Regions from separate parts of the Pilosibacter rotomagensis genome, predicted to be linked through region 2. Evidence: a T-box and tRNA genes for the amino acid it is inferred to sense, from the RefSeq annotation. Region 2 holds a T-box; the other holds one or more tRNA genes.
What was found. A T-box is a leader RNA that pairs with one kind of tRNA and senses whether it is charged. The one in region 2 lies ahead of thrS (threonine--tRNA ligase), so its partner is inferred to be a tRNA-Thr.

Region 1 (7,829 bases), 180 kb from region 2:
TGATCCGGGTCTTGATTTTGCCACTTTAAAGTGTTGATTTTTTTCTGTTGACATTCCCACACCCATGTTATAAAATCGAAGAGATAAAGGAGGGATTACAAAATGTCTGATTCTACTTTTGGTTTTATCGGTCTTGGTCTCATCGGCGGTTCGATCGCCAGAGGCCTGCGCCGCGCAAATAAAGATATTACCATTATGGCGTACATGCGGACCCGCTCGAAGCTTGAGCAGGCAAAGAAAGAGGGGACGATCGATATCATCCTTGACGGGATCGATGAGACGCTCTCCGCATGTGACATCATCTTTCTCTGTACCCCGGTGGAGTACAATGCCATGTATCTGGAAAAGGTCCGTCCGTTCTTAAAACCGGGTGCCATTATCACGGATATCGGCAGCACAAAGACCGACATCCACAAGGCTGTGGAACGGCTCGGATATGAGGATGTCTTCGTTGGCGGTCATCCGATGGCAGGCTCTGAAAAGACCGGTTATGAGAGTTCAACTGACCATCTTCTCGAAAATGCCTACTATATTATTACTCCGACCGCAAGATCGACTCCGGAACAGATCGACCGGATCCGCGAAGTCGCCCTGGCGATCGGTGCCCTGCCGCTTGTTCTGGATTACCATGAGCACGATTTTTCTGTCGCCGCGATCAGTCATCTCCCGCACCTTGTTGCGTCCAGTCTCGTCAATCTTGTCCATGACAATGATTCGAAGGACGAGATCATGAAGCGGCTGGCGGCCGGCGGTTTTAAAGATATCACGAGGATCGCCTCCTCCTCCCCTGTCATGTGGGAGCAGATCTGCATGACAAATACTGAAAATATCCTGACCCTCCTGAAGCGCTACATCGCGTCCCTGGAGTCCATCTGTGATACGCTCGAGCACCATGACGGAAGTGCAATCTACCGGATGTTCGAGGAATCAGGAAAATACCGTTCTTCCTTCCCGAACCGCGGCCGCGGTCCGATCGAGCGCGATTATTCCTTCAGTGTCGATGTTCTCGATGAACCGGGATCCATCTCCGTCCTCTCCGCGATCCTTGCCGCAAAGGGCATCAGTGTCAAAAACATGGGCATCAATCACAGCCGTGAGGAAGGGGAAGGCGCTCTCCGCATTTCCTTTTATAAAGAAGAACAGAAAAATGAGGCAGCAAGTCTCCTGAAGAGTCACAACTACGTTCTGACAAAATAACAAGTGAAAACACGCTTCGCAAGTTTCCCCTTGTTATCGCGACAGTCGCCAAGGCCTCGCGCAAGCGCGGACTTTGGCTCGTTGTTCACGCAAATAAAAACATCGAGGTATTTACCATGAAACTCCATAAAGCAGCTCATATCCGGGGCGAGATCACTGTCCCGGGTGATAAATCCATCTCCCACCGCAGCGTCATGTTCGGCTCCATTGCGAAGGGGACTACGGAGATCCACAATTTCTTAGAGGGCGCTGACTGCCTTTCGACCATCGGCTGTTTCCGCCGCATGGGGATCGAGATTGAAAATAAAAACGGTACCGTAATCGTCCACGGAAAGGGCATGCACGGGCTGACCGCCCCGTCCGGGACGCTTGACTGTGGAAATTCCGGAACGACAACGAGACTCATCTCCGGCATTCTCGCTCCTCAAAATTTTGATGTAACACTGACCGGTGACGAATCGATCCAGAAGCGCCCTATGAAGCGGATCATCGAACCGCTGTCCATGATGGGCGCTGACATCAAGAGCATCCGCGGCAATGACTGTGCGCCGCTTAAAATCTGTGGAATGCCGCTCGCAGGCATCCACTACACATCAAAAGTTGCCTCCGCCCAGGTGAAATCCGCCATTCTTCTCGCAGGTCTCTATGCAGACGGTCTCACGACCGTCACTGAGCCGCAGGTATCGAGAAACCACACGGAACTCATGCTGAAATTTTTCGGCGCTGAACTGGAGTCCAAAGAAACTTCCGTGACGATCTGGCCGGCAACGGAGCTTTTCGGCAACCGGATCGATGTCCCGGGTGACATCTCCTCATCCGTCTATTTTGTCGCAGCCGGCCTCATCCTGCCAAATTCCGAAGTCCTGATAAAAAATGTCGGGATCAATCCGACAAGAGCCGGACTCATCAAAGTCTGTGAGGCGATGGGCGCTGATCTGACGCTCTTAAATGAGAACCACGGGAACGCGGAGCCAACGGCCGATCTCCTCGTCCGTACCAGCAGCTTAAAAGCCTGCACCATCGAAGGGGATATCATCCCGACGCTCATCGACGAACTTCCGACGATCGCCATGATGGCATGTTTTGCAGAAGGTACCACCGTGATCCGCGACGCCGCCGAATTGAAAGTAAAGGAATCCAACCGGATCGCCATCATGGTCGAAAACCTGCGTGCGATGGGCGCTGATGTCGAAGAGACGGAAGACGGCATGATCATCCACGGTGGAAAACCGCTCCACGGCGCTGTCATTGACAGCCATAAAGATCACCGGATCGCAATGACCTTCGCAGTTGCCGCGCTGGCCGCTGAGGGGGAGACGGAAATCCATGACGCAGACTGCGTGAATATCTCCTATCCGGCGTTTTACAAGGAACTGGAGAGACTGACAGAATAAGAGCAAAGATTCGTATAAAAAGGGACATGGAACCATCCAATAACTGATGGTCCATGTCCTTTTTATATGGATCGAACACACGTGAGACTTCGTGCGTATTTTGTGGAAAGTCTAAAAAAGGCAAAGAAAAAAGATAACCCCAGGCACATAGGAATGCTCAGTACTAAGCGCCTACCCCATTTTGGGACCCAGTGTTAATCCTTCACAAGTTATCTTATTTGTATTATAATATTATGTTTGATCTTTGCCAATGTATAACATTAAACAGTAAAAAAGTATCATCACAGCAAGACCAAGCAAGAATACAAATCCAAGCAGGGCCGACATTTTTTATGGATCCTTGATCATCCCATTGCAATCCGGTACAAAAAGCATACGTCAAAGCACGGAAGAGGTGGCAAACATCATGTCAGACACGCTTCTGAATGATCCTGTAGTTGTCAATCACAGGTAAAAATTCAACAGTAGACAAATAGTAGACAAATCACCTTTTTTGCCCTCTTTCGGACCTACTTTTCAAACCTGTAAAAACACGAAAACCCCTTGATTTCTCAAGGGGTTTTGTAATCAGCTCCCGGCCGGACTCGAACCGGCGACCTACGCATTACGAATGCGTTGCTCTACCAACTGAGCCACGGAAGCACCTTTAAAAAATGCTGCTGCTTACGCAACAGCAAGTGACCTGTCCGGGAATCGAACCCGGGTTTACGCCGTGAGAGGGCGTCGTCTTGACCGCTTGACCAACAGGCCTTGGTTTGTATAAGTCGAGGCGACAAGATTCGAACTTGCGACCTCTGCGTCCCGAACGCAGCGCTCTACCAAACTGAGCCACGCCTCGATTACGTACGTAAGTATAATACAGATTTACGGAAATGTCAACAGCTTTTTTTGATTTTTTTCTATTTTTTGCATTTTTTCTACATTAGCTACACTTTTGGCGTTTCTTCACTGTAAAACAGCCTCCTGCCAGGGAGTCTCTGGACTCCGCTCACTCTCCCACAAGCTGCTATCAAAGGTTTTGTATACTATTTTCACTCTTCTTGCGGATCACCTTTTCATTATCCTGAATTTCCGCAAAGAAATTAACAGAAAAGTTTTCCATTTTATCAAAATTGTGGTATAATATCTGTACACAAATATATTCATCAGAGGGGGCGTTCTTATGAAGGCAATCAGAATCATTCTTTCTATCGCAATGCTGGTCACTGCCGGTCTCGGCGCATTCAATGTGATCCCGCTTCGGACCGCATATTTCACACTGATCATTCTCGTTGCCGTTACGGTCTGTATCCGCATCACCCGCAGGATCATCAGCAATGACACCCCGCACACAGTCGTCCGCATTATCAGTGAGATCATCGCATCCCTCTGTATTCTGGGATTCGCGTTTTTTACTTACCGCACGATCGGATAAATGTTCATAAATCGCAAAAGCCTGGCATCGCATATATGATGCCAGGTTTTTATAATAGATACTATGCGGGCATGCTCACCACAGACTGCCCGTTTTCCGATTGCATGACTGACAGCAACTCAGGCGGCACTTCACCACAAATATATTTTTTACATCATCTTCTTGATCGTCTCACAGAGCTCTGCCACCGCAGTCTCCTCATTCCCATTCCGGATATCTTCCACCACACAGGTTTTGATATGATTTGACAGCAGGACCTTACAGAAGCCATTCAGTGCAGACTGCACCGCCGATACCTGGACCAGGATATCCGGGCAGTAGCGCTCGTCCTGGACCATGGCTTTGATGCCGCGGACCTGTCCTTCGATCCGGCTCAAACGGTTTAAAAGGTCCTTCTCTTCTTTTTCTGTCCTGTGTTTGTGGCGGCAGTGACAGACTGCATCATCGGTCCCTGCATCCGCAGCTGCCGCGTTTTCTGCCGCTTCTGCGCCTGTTTCCATATTTATGTTCATTGCCCCGTCTCCCCCGGAACAACAACATGATCGTTTTTCCATGTGCGACCTCCCAAATTTTTATATGTCCATGATAGCAGGAAAAGCCGCCCCGGAAGTATTGCATCCCGGGACAGCACATCTTCGACATCTGAGAAAATGCCATGATCCGTCTGAAAAACTGATCAGCCGATCACCTTATAATCCTTATCCTCGATCGCTTTCTTTAACACTTCTGTCGGAACATCCTTTGTAAGTGTCACAGTCGCAGTTCCTTTTACGTGATCTGCCTCTGCAGCAGATACGCCGTCGATCGCCTCGAGCGCCTTCTTTACAGTTGCCTCACAGTGACCGCACATCATACCTTCTACTTTCAGTGTCTTTTCCATAGTTTTACTCTCCTTCTCTTTCTTATGAGATTTTGTTTTTATCTTTTTGTCCCTGTCGGAACGCCGGATATCAAAGAAATTTAAACGCAGGGCGTTTGATACGACGCAAAAGCTCGATAAGCTCATCGCCGCAGCGCCGAACATCGGATTTAACTTCCACCCGAATACCGGGATCCAGAGTCCCATCGCGAGCGGAATTCCGATCACATTGTAGAAAAATGCCCAGAACAGATTCTCGTGGATATTTGTGAGTGTCGCGCGGCTCAGGCGGATCGCTGCCGGAACATCTGACAGGCGGCTCTTCATGAGGACCACATCCGCCGCATCGATTGCGACATCCGTTCCCGCTCCGATCGCAATTCCCATATCGGCTCTCGTGAGCGCCGGGGCATCGTTGATCCCGTCACCGACCATGGCAACCTTGCCTTTTTCTTTCAGCTTCCGGATCACGCTCTCTTTGCCGTCCGGAAGGACTTCGGCGATGACCTCGTCGACGCCGGCCTCTTTTCCGACCGCCTTCGCGGTGCGATCATTGTCTCCGGTCAGCATGACCACATGGATTCCCATGTTCTGAAGCTCCCTGATCGCCTGCGGGCTGTCTTCCTTGATCATATCCGCAACGGCGATGATGCCGATAAGTCTCTCATTCTCTGCAAAGAACAGCGGAGTCTTTCCACTCTCCGCGAGAGTTTCCGATTTCTGTTTCATCTCTTCCGGCACATTCACATGACTTCCGATAAAGTTCATGTTTCCACCGTAGATCGTATTTCCGTTTAATTTCGCAGAAAGTCCGTTTCCCGGAAGAGCCGCAAAGTCTGCCACGTCGGCTGCGGAAAGTCCCATCTCCTCGCCTTTTAAGAGAACTGCCTTTGCGAGCGGATGTTCACTCTTCTTCTCGAGCGCATACGCCATCGATAAAAGTTCTGTCTCTGTGATCCCCTCCGCCGGGACAATGTCTGTCACGCGGGGTTCGCCGCTTGTGATCGTTCCCGTCTTATCCAGGGCAACGATCTCCACTTTGCCCGTCTCCTCAAGGGAAACCGCTGTCTTAAAGAGAATTCCGTTCTTCGCTCCCATTCCGTTGCCGACCATGATGGCAACCGGAGTCGCAAGGCCTAACGCACACGGGCAGCTGATCACAAGAACGGAAATTCCTCTCGCCAGAGCGAATGCCATCGTCTCACCCGCAAGGAGCCAGCCGATCGTCGTGATCACTGCGATCGTGATGACTGCCGGCACGAACACGCCGGAGACTTTATCTGCGATCTTCGCGATCGGAGCTTTTGTGGCTGCCGCATCGCTGACCATTTTGATAATCTGGGAGAGCGTCGTGTCCTCTCCGACTCTGGACGCCTCGCAGCGGATAAATCCGGACTGGTTTAAGGTTGCTGCCGAAACAAGATCGCCTGCTGCCTTATCGACCGGAATGCTCTCACCCGTGAGGGCGGACTCGTTCACCGCGCTGTTTCCTTCCAGCACGATACCATCCACGGGTATATTTTCACCCGGGCGGACAACAAAGACATCACCTTTCTTGACCTGTGCGATCGGGACTGTGGTCTCCACGCCGTCCTTTTCGATCACCGCAGTCTTCGGTGCCAGCTTCATTAAGCCCTTTAAGGCATCGGTGGTGCGGCCCTTTGATCTCGCTTCCAGCATTTTTCCGACCGTGATCAGCGTCAGGATCATCGCAGCAGATTCAAAATAGAACTCGTGCATATATTCCATGACCGCGTCCATGTTTCCCTTTACCTGGACATCCGTCATCATGAACAGCGCGTATGTGCTCCACGCGAAGGACGCACTCGATCCAAGGGCGACCAGAGTGTCCATATTCGGGGCGCCGTGAAGCAGACTCTTAAAGCCGCTGATGAAGAATTTCTGGTTGATCACCATGACGATCACGGTGAGAAGAAGCTGTGTAAGCCCCATCGCCACATGGTTTCCATCGAAAAATTTCGGAAGCGGCCAGTTCCACATCATATGCCCCATGGAGAAATACATGAGGACCAGGAGAAAACCGATGGAGGAGACAAGTCTTTTTTTCAGGACCGGAGTCTCATGGTCTTCCAGGGCCGATTCATCGTAGAGCGCGCTGTCTCCGTCTCCATCTGATTTTTCTGCACCTTTTACGGACGCCCCGTATCCGGCAGCCTGGACCGCCGCAATAATTTCCGAGGAAGAAGCTGTCCCTTCGACTCCCATCGAGTTCGTGAGTAGACTCACAGAACACGAGGTGACGCCAGGCACTTTGGAAACCGCCTTTTCCACGCGGGTCTGGCAGGCAGCGCAGCTCATTCCTGTAACTGTATACTGTTCCATATCGTCGTTCCTTTCTGTTGCTGTATACCCATACCTGGTATATGTAAATAGTAACATAGAATACGGAAATGTCAAGGGCTGTTATTGAGATTTTTTGTCACTGATCCGTATACATGCAATCCGCCAAAGTCCTGTATCATCGGTACTCTTCTTGCACATTCCATTCTTTTATTCTATAATGATCGTAAAATATTATGCAGGAATACTCTTCTCTTAAAGAACACCAGAATCAGAACAAACAGGAGGAACTAAAATGGCAGTTGTAAAACCATTTATATGCATCAGACCAGCAAAGGAACATGCAGCGGAAGTAGCTGCTCTCCCCTATGATGTGTATAACCGGAAAGAGGCATGTGCGGCGGTAAAAGGAAATCCTCTTTCTTTTTTAAATATCGACCGGGCGGAGACCCAGTTTTCCGATGATGTCGATATCTATGCGGACTGTATATACGAAAAGGCAAGAGAGCTGCTCGATTCGCAGATCGCGGACGGGATCTACGTGACAGACGCAGGGGATCACTACTATCTTTACGAGCTGACGATGGACGGACGCAGCCAGACAGGGATCGTCGCCTGCTGTTCCATTGATGATTATGTGAACGGTGTGATCAAAAAGCATGAA
Region 2 (7,829 bases):
AAATGCATTCCCGGATTACTCCGTAAGAAGAGGTTTCACAAGCCAGATCATCATTGACCATGTAAAAAAGAGAGACAATGTTTCGATCGATAACGTGACAGAGGCTTTAAACCGCGCTGTTGACAACGGTGTCAAGACTCTCGTTGTACAGCCGACCCACCTTATGAACGGTCTTGAGTACACAGATCTTGTAAACGAGTTAGCTGATAATTCCGACGCTTTCGAGCAGGTTGCTGTCGGTGAGCCGCTCTTAACTTCTGATGATGACTTCAAGGCAGTGATCTCCGCGATCACAGACGCAACAAAAGAGTACGATGACGGTGAGACCGCGATCTGCTTCATGGGTCACGGCACAGAGGCTGATTCCAACGCCGTTTACCAGAAAATGCAGGATATGTTAAAGGAAGAGGGCTTTGACAACTACTATGTAGGTACCGTTGAGGCAACTCCGTCCTGTGAAGATGTCATCAATCAGGTAAAGGAAGGTTCCTACAAGAAAGTTGTTCTTGAGCCGCTTATGATCGTAGCCGGTGACCACGCAAACAACGATATGGCCGGTGACGACGATGACTCCTGGAAGAGCCAGTTTGAGGCTGCAGGCTATGAGGTAACCTGCCTTGTAAGAGGTCTTGGTGAGCTTGAGCCGATCCAGCAGCTCTTCGTACAGCATGCCCAGGCTGCAGTGAACAGTCTCGCAAAATAAGAATGTTTAGATATGGGCGGTCGAGGATTCGGCCGCCTTTTTATATAACCGGGAGGTGCACTTGCGGGAAACTCCAGCCTGCGAAAGGAACTTCAGGAAACCGTCCAGGATGCCCCAATGATTTCCGGTTACAAAAGGAGAGAAAACTTTATGCGTAAATTAAAACAATTTTCATTAGCACTCGCAGTTGTCTGCGCTCTGTCCACAGCCTGCGGACAGTCCGGGTCGACAGAAACGACAGCTGCTTCTGCAGAGACCACGGCGGAAACAACAGCGGAAACTGCTTCGGCCGATGAGACAAAGGCAGCCGTTGCTTCCGGCGAGGAGACTGCCGCAGAACAGACACTTGACACGACGGGACTCGTCCCGGTATCTGCAGAGGATCTGAAAGAGGGAACCTACGAGATTTCCGTGGAGTCCAGCTCTTCCATGTTTAAGATCACATCCTGTACGCTGACAGTCAAAGACGGCGCCATGACCGCGAAAATGACGATGGGCGGGACCGGATACCTGTATGTCTATATGGGAACCGGAGAGGAGGCTGCAAAGACCGCGGAGACAGACCGGATTCCTTTCGAGGAGAATTCTGACGGAACACACAGCTTTACTGTTCCGGTCAAGGCCTTAAATGAGGTGCTTCCGTGCGCTGCATTCAGCAAGAAAAAAGAGAAATGGTATGACAGGGAGCTTGTCTTTGAGGCATCCGGGATCCCGGCAGACGCGCTTCTCAATTCTTCCTTAAAAACCGTCCAGGATCTCTCCCTTGCGGATGGAACTTACACCGCGGAAGTCTCCCTGAGCGGCGGATCCGGACGTGCATCCGTGGAATCTCCGGCTGTGATCGAGATCAAAGACGGAAAAGCGGAGGCGACGATCATCTGGAGCAGCTCCAATTATGACTATGTGCGGGTAGAGGAAGAGAAATTCCTCCCGGTTAATACAGAGGGAAACTCCACATTTGTGATCCCGGTAGCTGGATTTGACAGCCCGCTTACGATCTTTGCGGATACAACTGCCATGAGCACGCCTCATGAGATCGAGTATACGCTGACCTTTGATTCCAGTACCCTGGCGGAGCAGAAACAGTAAATATGGAAAGAAGACAAATTGATCCCAGGAAGCAGAAAAGAAGGACGCGGGTGCGTTATACACTTTTTAGATCTGTTCTGGCTGCGGCAATCCTCATGACTGCTGCGTTTGCCTGCTCCGGCTGTTCGAAAAAAACGGAACCCGGGACGGCCGCGCCGTCTACAGGGGAAAACCACACGACCGCTTCCGTGGATGGCAGTGAGGAAAATCTTCAGGCTCAGCAAAACAAAGATCTGCCGGTTCTTAACTGGGAGGAGATGTCCCCGACAGGCTCCATGGATCTTCTCTACGCCGACCAGTTTTCAGCAGACTATTATGAGGACGGCATCGCCCTCATCACCATCGGGGATGCGGATCAGTTTCTCCTGCTGCCGGAAGGTGTGTCCGCGCCTGACGGACTTCCGGCTTCGATCACGGTCCTTCATAAACCGGTAAAAAATATCTATCTTGTGGCGACCTCCGCCATGGATGATTTTATCCGCCTGGATGCCCTGGATTCCATTGCACTTTCCGGGACAAAGGAGACCGGATGGTACCTTCCGGAGGCGAAAACTGCGATGGAAGAGGGAAAGATTGCCTATGCAGGAAAGTACAGCGCACCGGATTACGAAACGATCGTAAGCAGCTCCTGTGAGCTTGCAGTGGAATCCACGATGATCTACCATACCCCGGAGGTCAAGGAACAGCTGGAACGCCTCGGGATCCCGGTCCTCGTGGAGCGGTCCAGCTATGAGAGTCATCCGCTCGGGAGAATGGAGTGGATCCGCCTCTATGGTCTTCTGACGGGAAAAGAGGAGGAGGCCGATCAGATCTTTCAGGAAAATATGAATGCTCTGTCGGATGTCCTCGCCATGAAACCGTCCGGAAAGACAGCTGCATTTTTCTATGTGACAAATTCCGGAAGCGTCAATGTCCGGAAGAACGGGGATTATATCGCGAAGATGATCGATATCGCCGGAGGAACGTATGTGCCGGAAAATGCCGGGACCGGTGAGAATGCGCTTTCCACGATGAACATGGATTTTGAGTCTTTCTATGCCGCCGCAAAAGACGCGGATGTCCTGATCTACAACAGCACGATCGACGGGGAACTTACCACGATCGACGAACTGTGTGCAAAAAATCAGCTCTTTGCGGATTTCAAGGCGGTGAAAGAGGGCAATGTCTGGTGTACCGGGAAAAACATGTTCCAGGAGACCATGGGGCTCGGGGACATGATCCGGGACATGAATGCAGTGTTCTCCGGAAACCGGGAGTATGCGTTCACGTATCTGCACCAGCTGAAATAAAAAACAACGTAACTGTTCAGTACCCTCACAGTTACGAGCAAAAATCCATTCCAAATCGGCTTCGCTGATGGGATTTTTGCCTTCAAGCCTGTGTTTTATTACGGTCAGCGCAGCAAGTGCGCTGACCTATTGAATAGTTACAAAACAGCTTAAAAACCGCGGTCGATGAAAGGAGACATGGAAGCTATGGAAGTTCAGACAAAGCGGATCATCCGCGCCTATCTGCTCCTGATCGTGCTGCTCGGAGGACTCGGCTTTTTGAGCCTGGCGGTCGGCAGCGTGCGGGTATCGGCAGCAGATCTCCTCGCGGCCCTGACGGCGAAAGAGGGGACCGATATGGTCCGGCATATCCTCTTTGATATCCGGCTTCCGAGAATGCTCGCTGCCCTGACCCTCGGCGGAGCACTCTCCGTATCCGGTTTTCTCTTACAGACATTTTTCTCAAATCCGATCGCAGGACCTTTCGTCCTCGGGATCTCGTCCGGAGCAAAGCTTGTCGTATCGGTCTTTATGGTCGTGTTCCTCGGACAGGGACTGATCATGAATTCCTGGACCATGATCCTTGCGGCATTTCTCGGCGCCATGGTGTCCATGGGCTTTGTCCTGACGGTCTCAAAAAAGATCCCTCAGATGTCCATGTTGGTGGTCAGCGGCATTATGATCGGCTATATCTGTTCTGCGGCCACGGATTTTATCGTGACGTTCGCGGATGATTCGAATATCGTAAATCTCCACAACTGGTCCATGGGAAGCTTTTCCGGGATCTCGATGGATGGGGTGAAGATCAGCTCCCTTGTAGTCACAGCGGCGTTTCTTGGTTCCATGCTGCTCTCAAAAGCCATGGGAGCTTACCAGCTGGGAGAAGTCTACGCGAGAAACATGGGAGTCAATATCAGACGGTTCCGGATCGAACTGATCCTTTTGTCCAGCATCCTCTCAGCCACAGTGACTGCGTTTGCCGGTCCGGTCTCATTCGTCGGGATCGCGGTGCCCCATGTGATCCGGCAGCTTTTTAAGACCGCGAAGCCGATCATTGTGATCCCGGGATGTTTCCTCGGCGGGGCTGTTTTCTGCCTGTTCAGCGATCTGCTGGCGAGGACATTATTCGCGCCTACGGAGATCTCCATCAGTTCCGTGACCGCAGTGTTCGGAGCGCCGGTGGTGATCGTGATGATGATAAAGAGGGCAAAGCGCTGATACCGGGAAAGTATGGAGCAGCTTGTAGACCACAGCTTATCAGCCTGTGAGCAGCATGAAAGGAGAACGTATGAAGACCTACCTGACAGCCGACTGCCTGACCGTCGGATACCGCGGAAAACCGATCATTTCCGATATTTCCATGAACATCCGCCGCGGCTCCATCGTCACGCTGATCGGACCGAACGGGGCCGGAAAGTCCACGATCTTAAAGAGCATCATCCGTGAGCTTTCTCCTCTGGGCGGGAGTGTTTATCTGGACGGCAGGGGGATCGGGGAATATTCCGACCATGAGTTTGCGAAAAAGACTGCCGTGGTCATGACCGGGCGGCCGGATCCGGAGCTTATGACGTGTTTTGATGTGGCCGCTGCCGGGCGGTATCCGTATACCGGCCGGTTCGGGATCCTGTCCGGGGAAGATAAGAAAAAAGTCCGGGACGCCCTTTCCATGGTGCAGTGCGAAGACCTTGCGGACATCCTGTTCCGGAACACGAGTGATGGACAGAAGCAGCGCGTTCTTCTGGCTCGCGCCATCTGCCAGGAACCGGAACTCCTGGTCCTCGATGAGCCGACCTCCTTTCTTGATATCCGGCATAAACTCGAGCTCCTTGATATTTTGAAACGGCTGGTTCACGAAAGAAATATGGCAATCCTCATGTCGCTCCACGAGCTGGACCTTGCGGAGCGGATCTCCGATTACGTGCTCTGTGCGGAACACGGGACGATCGGAAGAGCAGGAACCCCGGAGGAAGTGTTTGAAAAGGAGTATATCGCGAACCTCTACGGGATCCGGCACGGGAGCTATCTGACTTCGCTTGGATTTCCGGAGCTTCCGCGGACAGACGGAACTCCGAAGGTGTTTGTCATCGGCGGGATGGGGAGCGGGATCCCTGTATACCACGCCTTAAACAGAGCCGGGATCGCGTTTGCAGCCGGGGTCATCCATGAAAATGATGTGGAGTACCAGACGGCGATGGCGCTGGCGGCAGAGGTGGTCTCCGAGATCCCGTTTGAGCCGGTGGGAGAGCAGGCGTATCTTCAGGCAGAAAAACTTCTGGATTCCTGCGAAGCCGTTCTCTGCCCGCTCACAGTCTTCGGGACCATGAACAGCAGGAACCGCGAGCTTTGGCGGTCTGCGAAGGAACTCGGAAAATTACAGCAAATAAATCTTGACAAATCTGATTCCGGTGATATACTGATTTACAAGTGAAAAAAATAACACGTTGACAGGAAGAGTACGTTCGGAAAATGCTCAGAGAGGGATATGTTTGGTGAGAATATCCTGCACGGAACGAACCGAAGACCGCCCTGGAGTGTCCCTTAATCGGGAACGGTGATTCCGTTATCATCAAATGAAGTGGTATAGATTTTCTATACAAGCAGGGTGGAACCACGGGTAATCTCGTCCCTTGACTGTATTTCGTGTACAGTCAAGGGACTTTTTTTTCGCGAAACGGAAAACAGCATAAAATTTTTCCACAAGAAAGAGGAGAATGACCATGAAAGTAACATTAAAAGATGGCTCTTTTAAAGAGTACGCACAGCCGATGGCTGTCATCGACATCGCAAAAGATATCAGCGAAGGCCTTGCAAGAATGGCCTGTGTCGCAGAGATCGACGGAGAAGTAAAGGATCTGCGCACGATCGTTGACAAGGACTGCACATTAAATATCTTCACAGCAAAGGATCCGGAAGGTCTTGCAGCACTCCGCCACACAGCAAGCCATGTGATGGCTCAGGCGATCAAGAGACTCTGGCCGGAGACAAAGCTTGCGATCGGTCCGTCCATCGCTGACGGCTTCTACTACGATATCGACCGCGATGAGCCGGTAACATCCGATGACCTCGCAAAGATCGAAGCTGAGATGAAGAAGATCATCAAAGAAGCTCTTCCGTTAGAGCGCTTCGAGCTTCCGAGAGCGCAGGCGATCGAATTCATGAAAGAAAAGAATGAGCCGTACAAAGTAGAGCTCATCGAGGATCTTCCGGAAGATGCGATCATCAGCTTCTACAAACAGGGCGAGTTCACAGACCTCTGTGCAGGCCCGCACCTCATGAACACAAAGGAAGTCGGCAAGGCATTCAAGCTCATGAACATCGCCGGTGCTTACTGGCGCGGAAGCGAAAAGAACAAGATGCTCACACGTATCTATGCGACAGCTTTCGCAAAGAAAGAAGACCTGGAAGCTTACGTTACCATGATGGAAGAGGCGAAGAAGCGTGACCACAGAAAGCTCGGCAAAGAGCTCGGTCTCTTCATGATGAGCGATGCAGGTCCTGGATTCCCGTTCTTCCTTCCGAAGGGAATGATCTTAAAGAATACACTGCTTGATTACTGGCGCGAGATCCATAAAAAAGCAGGTTATGTAGAGATCTCCACACCGATCATCTTAAACAGAAGCCTCTGGGAGACATCCGGTCACTGGGATCACTATAAGAACAACATGTATACAACTGTGATCGACGGCGAAGATTACGCGATCAAACCGATGAACTGCCCGGGCGGCGTTCTTGTTTATGCTTCCGAGCCGCGTTCCTACCGTGACCTTCCGCTCCGTATGGGCGAGCTTGGTATCGTTCACCGTCATGAGAAATCCGGTCAGCTTCACGGTCTTATGCGTGTACGCTGCTTCACACAGGATGATGCCCATATCTTCATGACTCCGGAGCAGATCCGCGACGAGATCAAGAACGTAGCAGGCCTCATCAATCAGGTATATTCCCTGTTCGGATTCAAGTACCATGTAGAGCTCTCCACAAGACCGGAAGACTCCATGGGAAGCGACGAGGACTGGGAGCTTGCAACAAGCTCCTTACAGGGTGCGCTTGATGACCTTGGACTCGACTATGTGATCAACGAAGGCGACGGCGCATTCTATGGCCCGAAGATCGACTTCCATCTGGTAGACGCGATCGGCAGAACATGGCAGTGCGGTACGATCCAGCTTGACTTCCAGCTTCCGCAGCGTTTCGAACTTGAGTACATCGGAGCTGACGGTGAGAAGCACAGACCGATCATGATCCACCGTGTATGCTTCGGTTCCATCGAGCGTTTCATCGGTATCCTGATCGAGCACTTTGCAGGCGCATTCCCGACATGGCTTGCACCTGTTCAGGTCAAGGTTCTTCCGATCTCCGAGAAATACGAGGAGTACGCAAAATCCGTCAAGGCAGCTCTTGACGCAGCGGATATCCGCTCCGAGATCGATCTCCGTTCCGAGAAGATCGGATACAAGATCCGTGAGGCACAGGGTCAGAAGATCCCGTACATGTTAGTTGTCGGACAGAAAGAGCAGGCAGACGGAACCGTATCCGTAAGAAGCCGCTTCAAAGGCGATGAGGGTGCAGAGGATCTGAATGTATTTATCGCAAATATCAAGGCTGAGATCACAGCACGCATCAACCGTCCGGTTGAAGTAAAGAAAGAAGAAGAGAAATAATCTCGATCCAGAGATAAATTGCAGGCCGGTCTTCGGAATTTTCCGTGGACCGGCTTTTTTCTGCTTTTTTGTCTGTCCGCTTGAACTTTTTTCTGAATGATGGTATCATAA

Region 1: it encodes a tRNA-Thr, which carries the amino acid that the T-box ahead of thrS (threonine--tRNA ligase) is inferred to sense. The anticodon was not compared.

The regions. Positions count from the first base shown of each region.
Region 1 is NZ_CM170323.1:2,108,661-2,116,489, forward strand. Features, by position in the region: gene ACI3EW_RS09415 (prephenate dehydrogenase) at 103-1,197, shown strand; gene aroA (3-phosphoshikimate 1-carboxyvinyltransferase) at 1,314-2,591, shown strand; tRNA gene ACI3EW_RS09425 (tRNA-Thr) at 3,161-3,233, opposite strand; tRNA gene ACI3EW_RS09430 (tRNA-Glu) at 3,270-3,341, opposite strand; tRNA gene ACI3EW_RS09435 (tRNA-Pro) at 3,356-3,429, opposite strand; gene ACI3EW_RS09440 (hypothetical protein) at 3,754-4,005, shown strand; gene ACI3EW_RS09445 (metal-sensing transcriptional repressor) at 4,155-4,517, opposite strand; gene ACI3EW_RS09450 (heavy metal translocating P-type ATPase) at 4,682-7,207, opposite strand; gene ACI3EW_RS09455 (DUF1015 domain-containing protein) at 7,461-7,829, shown strand, end outside.
Region 2 is NZ_CM170323.1:1,933,098-1,940,926, reverse strand. Features, by position in the region: gene ACI3EW_RS08565 (sirohydrochlorin cobaltochelatase) at 1-703, shown strand, start outside; gene ACI3EW_RS08560 (hypothetical protein) at 854-1,792, shown strand; gene ACI3EW_RS08555 (ABC transporter substrate-binding protein) at 1,843-3,081, shown strand; gene ACI3EW_RS08550 (FecCD family ABC transporter permease) at 3,268-4,278, shown strand; gene ACI3EW_RS08545 (ABC transporter ATP-binding protein) at 4,349-5,488, shown strand; T-box leader at 5,493-5,691, shown strand; gene thrS (threonine--tRNA ligase) at 5,778-7,718, shown strand.